DNA from 2 places in the Dorea sp. YH-dor226 genome. Region 2 is predicted to be linked to the other one. Evidence: predicted binding sites of a transcription regulator. Region 2 holds the regulator's gene; the other holds the start of a gene.
What was found. The regulator NrdR, encoded in region 2, represses ribonucleotide reductase genes. The targets are predictions, from matches to a motif close to CACAANATNTTGTG.
Positions count from the first base shown of each region.

Region 1: nrdD (anaerobic ribonucleoside-triphosphate reductase) is a predicted target of NrdR. The motif match lies at 1,320-1,333, and genes of this name have one in related genera.

Region 1 covers NZ_JBDOHS010000007.1:77,114-79,594, forward strand. The annotation lists gene nrdD (anaerobic ribonucleoside-triphosphate reductase) at 1-1,232, opposite strand, end outside; gene mobB (molybdopterin-guanine dinucleotide biosynthesis protein B) at 1,438-1,950, opposite strand; gene ABE547_RS07770 (molybdenum cofactor guanylyltransferase) at 1,980-2,481, opposite strand, start outside.
Region 2 covers NZ_JBDOHS010000002.1:255,003-257,483, reverse strand. The annotation lists gene arcC (carbamate kinase) at 1-616, shown strand, start outside; gene ABE547_RS03030 (ferredoxin) at 680-865, shown strand; gene ABE547_RS03025 (YlmC/YmxH family sporulation protein) at 948-1,199, shown strand; gene nrdR (transcriptional regulator NrdR) at 1,277-1,726, shown strand; gene truA (tRNA pseudouridine(38-40) synthase TruA) at 1,752-2,481, shown strand, end outside.

The DNA.
Region 1 (2,481 bases), on a different contig from region 2:
ACCGTCAGGAAAGAACGACATCCCATGCAGGGATATACTTCACCCTTCTTCAGTTCCTTCATGATCTTTGCAGAAATGTAATCCGGAACCATACGCTTTGCAGTACATTTTGCAGCAAGCTCTGTCAGATACCAGTACTTGGAACCTTCTGTAATATTATCTTCATCCAGAACATAGATCAGTTTCGGGAACGCCGGTGTGATCCATACCCCCTTCTCATTCTTAACTCCCTGCATTCTCTGGAGCATAACTTCCTCAATGATCATTGCAAGATCGTCACGGGTTCTTCCTTCCGGTACTTCATCCAGATACATAAACATCGTTACAAACGGTGCCTGTCCGTTACAGGTCATCAATGTGATCAGCTGATACTGAATCGTCTGGATTCCGCTCTTGATCTCATCCTTCAGTCTGCGCTCTGTCACTTTGTTAATAATATTCTCATCCAGATTCTCGCCGCATTCCTCACGTTCAGCGATAACATTTCTACGGATCTTCTGACGGCTGATATCAACAAACGGCGCGAGATGTGCCAGTGTAAAAGACTGTCCTCCATACTGATTACTTGCAACCTGGGCAACGATCTGTGTCGTTACATTACATGCTGTAAAAAAGCTGTGCGGTTTCTCAATCATAGTCTCACTGATCACAGTACCATTCTGAAGCATATCCTCCAGATTGATCAGATCACAGTTGTGCTCCTTCTGTGCGAAATAATCAGAATCATGAAAGTGAATGATTCCTGCTTCGTGTGCACGTACAATCTCTTCCGGAAGCAGCACACGTCTGGAAAGGTCCTTGCTCACTTCACCTGCCATATAATCCCGCTGTGTAGAATTGATGACCGGATTTTTATTGGAATTTTCCTGATTCACTTCTTCATTCATATGCTCCAGAAGAGAAAGGATTCCATTATCCGTTGTATTAGACTTACGGGTCAGCTCGCGTTTATAGCGATAACGTACATACTTCTGTGCGACCTCGTAGCCTCTCATCTCCATAATGCCGGTCTCGACCATATCCTGGATGTCTTCCACATTCACTGCATGGGTGGATCTCTGAATCTGCTGTGCAACATTCTCCGCAACCGCCATGATCTGATATTCATTCATCTGATAAAGCTTATCAACTTCACCATTCGCAGCCTTAATTGCATTGATAATCTTATTCAGATCAAAGTTTACTTCCTCACCATTTCTCTTGATTACATTCGTTTTTACCTCAATATTCATATCTGTCCCTCACTTATATCTGCTGACAATACCATGGGTGTTCCCCGTTCTACACCACCAAATATTGTTCCTAACCAACCAGTTTCGCACAACATCTAGTGCATATACTATGATACCCCATAATCATCAAAAATAAAAGAGGAAATTTAACGAATTCAAATATTCGTAATATAACACAATTTTTCATTCTATTTTTTATCCAATTCTAATAATTCTTTGTTCTATTCTGTAATTGATCTAACAATCGGTCTGCAATCTCCTCTACCTGATCAAATCTCATTACCGGTTCATCATATATCTCGCTTTCCCAGTCCGTCACGATCAGAAAACGTCCTTTTGGATTCGATATCGGCATTTTTGATATTTCTTTTCTGATCACTTCAATCTTGGGGTACTCGCTTTCTTTCATTCCCTCAATCAGAATCACATCTGCCTCCGGAAACATTCCGATCAGTTCCTCGTCTTTCTCCCCGGTTCCGGTTTTATGTATAAAAATCCGATACGAAGAAAACACCGCTGTTCCATATGCCCCTGCTTCTTTCATGCGGAAACTGTCCGTTCCTTTTATATCACATTCAAAATCATGACCGTCATGCTTGATCACTGCCGTTTTCAAACCCCTGTCCGTAAGATTTTTTACCAGCCCGGTAAGAAGCGTCGTTTTTCCGGAGTTTTTCACACCACATACCACAGCAATCATCTGCTTTTTTCTTTCCATTTCCATCTCTTCTCTCGATTTCACCGGATTCATATTTTCCGATATTCTTCTATTGTATTGATATTCCGAATCATCTGTTCATACTCCGGCTTTCCGGATACATCCACATATACAATATCCATTTTTGCAAGTGCATCTCTCATCCGATAGTTTCCGGACTCAAGCTGCTCTTCCAGAACCGTCAGGATACGTTTTCTGTAGATTGCTGCAAGCGGATGTATTCTGCCTTTACTCACCGGCACTGCCCCATCATGGTCCGCTATATGTTTTTCAAGCAGCACATACAATTCTGATTTTAAAAACGGCATATCACACGCTGCCACCATCAAAAGCTCCGATTCACAGACACAAAGTCCCGCATGAATCCCGGCAATGGGGCCACATCCCGGATATTCATCCACAACCACCCGGCAGCCCTCATAATTCGCATGGATGTCCCTTCCATACGAAATCCACAGCCGATCTGCCCGCCGCTTCATTTCTCTTGTTAATCGATCCATAAAAGTCTCCGCTTCCATCTGAAGAAACCCT
Region 2 (2,481 bases):
GGTCAGTACGATTCTGACGCAGGTGATCGTTGACCCATATGATGAAGCGTTTTATACACCGACAAAGGTACTGGGACGTTATATGAATGTGGAAGAGGCGAATGCAGAACGGAAAAAGGGCAATTATGTGGTGGAAGAGCCTGGAAAGGGTTATCGCCGTATTGTATCTGCGCCGAATCCGGTCAGTATTGTTGAGATCGATGCAATCCGGGCACTTCTGGATGCAGATCAGATCGTTGTTGCCTGCGGAGGCGGAGGAATTCCGGTTCTGGAGCAGGATCATCATCTGAAGGGAGCCGGAGCTGTCATTGAAAAAGATCTGACTGCCGGAAAGATGGCAGAAGAGATAAATGCAGATATGCTGATCATTCTGACCAGTGTTGAGAAGGTAAAAATCAATATGGGAAGACCGGAGGAAGAAGAACTCGGGGAGATCAGTGTGGAGCAGGCTAAGGAATATATGGAAGAAGGTCACTTTGGCAAGTATAACATGTATCCGAAGTTCAAAGCTTCGGTCGAGTTTATTGAAAAGAGAGAAGGAAGAAGCGCATTGATTACTTCTTTTGATAAACTGAACGAAGCGTTAAAAGGAAAGACCGGCACAATCATAAAATAGAGATTATGATTAAAAACCGGAAAGCGGGACATACTATCTGAAAAAGACAAGGAGGAATGTCCCGTGAAAGCAAAAGTGAATGATGGATGTATTTCCTGTGGCGCATGTGTCGCAACCTGTCCGGAAGTATTTCGGTTCAATGATGACGGACTGGCGGAAGCGTATGCAGATGTATTGCCTGAGGATGAGAATACAGCACAGGAAGCAAGAGATGCATGCCCTGTGGCAGTCATTGATATTGAAGATTAGGTAAGAAGTATCCGGAAGGTGAATTCTGGATACTTTTTTCATATATTATTATAAAAGCAGGTCTTGAACAGGGGGAATATGTATGCGTCTGTCAGAGCTGGAAGATAAGGAAGTTATCAATGCATGTGACTGTAAAAGGCTGGGATTTGTAGTGGATCTGATCATAGATGAATGCAAAGGAAATATAGAAGCATTGATCATACCGAAGAGCGGAAAGTTATGCGGTTTGTTTGGTGAGGGAGCAGAATATGTCATTCCATTCCAGTGCATTAAGAAGATCGGGCCGGATATTATACTTGTAGAGATACACGAAGAAAAGAGAAAAGAAAAGTAATTTGACTTATAAGAGTATTGCAGATATACTGTATTTATCTAGAGAAATAAGAACATAGACAGAAAGGAACGATCAAGATGAAGTGCCCATATTGCAGCCATCCGGATACAAGAGTTATCGATTCCCGACCGGCGGAAGATGGAAATTCTATCCGCAGAAGACGTTCGTGTGACGTTTGTGGAAAGAGGTTTACTACCTATGAAAAGGTTGAAACAATTCCGCTTACTATAATAAAAAAAGATAATACCAGAGAACAGTACGAGCGAAGAAAGATAGAAAATGGCGTCCTCAGGGCATGTTATAAGCGTCCGGTGGCGACGTCAGATATTCAGAAGACGATTGATCGTATAGAGACGAAAATCTTCAGCCTGGAAGAAAAAGAAGTTCCCAGCAATGTGATCGGAGAGATTGTGATGGAGGAACTGAAAGGACTGGATGAAGTGGCTTATGTAAGGTTTGCATCTGTATACAGAGAATTCAAAGATGTGAATACTTTTATGGATGAGTTGAAAAAAATATTAAAATGAGATACAAAACAGATTAGGTGATGATATGAGAACGTATAAGTTAACCATTTCTTATGATGGAAGCAGATATCAGGGATGGCAGAGACAGGCGACTACCGACAATACCATTCAGTTTATTCTTGAACGGAGTATTGGCAAGCTGGTTGGCTATCGTGTACATGTTGACGGTTCGGGGCGCACCGATGCCGGTGTTCATGCCCGGGGTCAGGTGGCCAGCGTAAAGCTGTCAAAGCTGTATGATACAAAAGAACTGAAAGATTCACTGAACAGGTATCTTCCGGAAGATATTCGTATTATTAAAGTGGAGCTTGCAAAGAATGGTTTCCATGCCCGGAAAAGCGCAAAAGGGAAGAAATATGAATATTATATTGACTGTCGGGAAAAGCCGGATGTGTTCTCAAGAAGATATTGTTATCATTATCCGGAAAAGCTGGATATTGAGGCGATGAGAGATGCAACAAAGTATCTGATCGGCCCGAAGAATTTTACCAGTTTTACCGATGACAAGGACTGCAAGGATCCGATTCGGAAGATTACGAATATCAAGATTGTAAGCAGTGGAGAGAAAGTGCGGATCACCTATTATGGTACTGGATTTTTATACCATATGGTGCGGATATTGACAGGTACTCTTCTGGAGATCGGAACCGGAAAAAGAGATGCATCAAAGCTTCCGGTTGTGATAGCTGCTGAAGATCGGAGTCTGGCGGGATTCCTGGCTCCGGCAAGAGGCCTTTTTCTTAGAAAAGTCTATT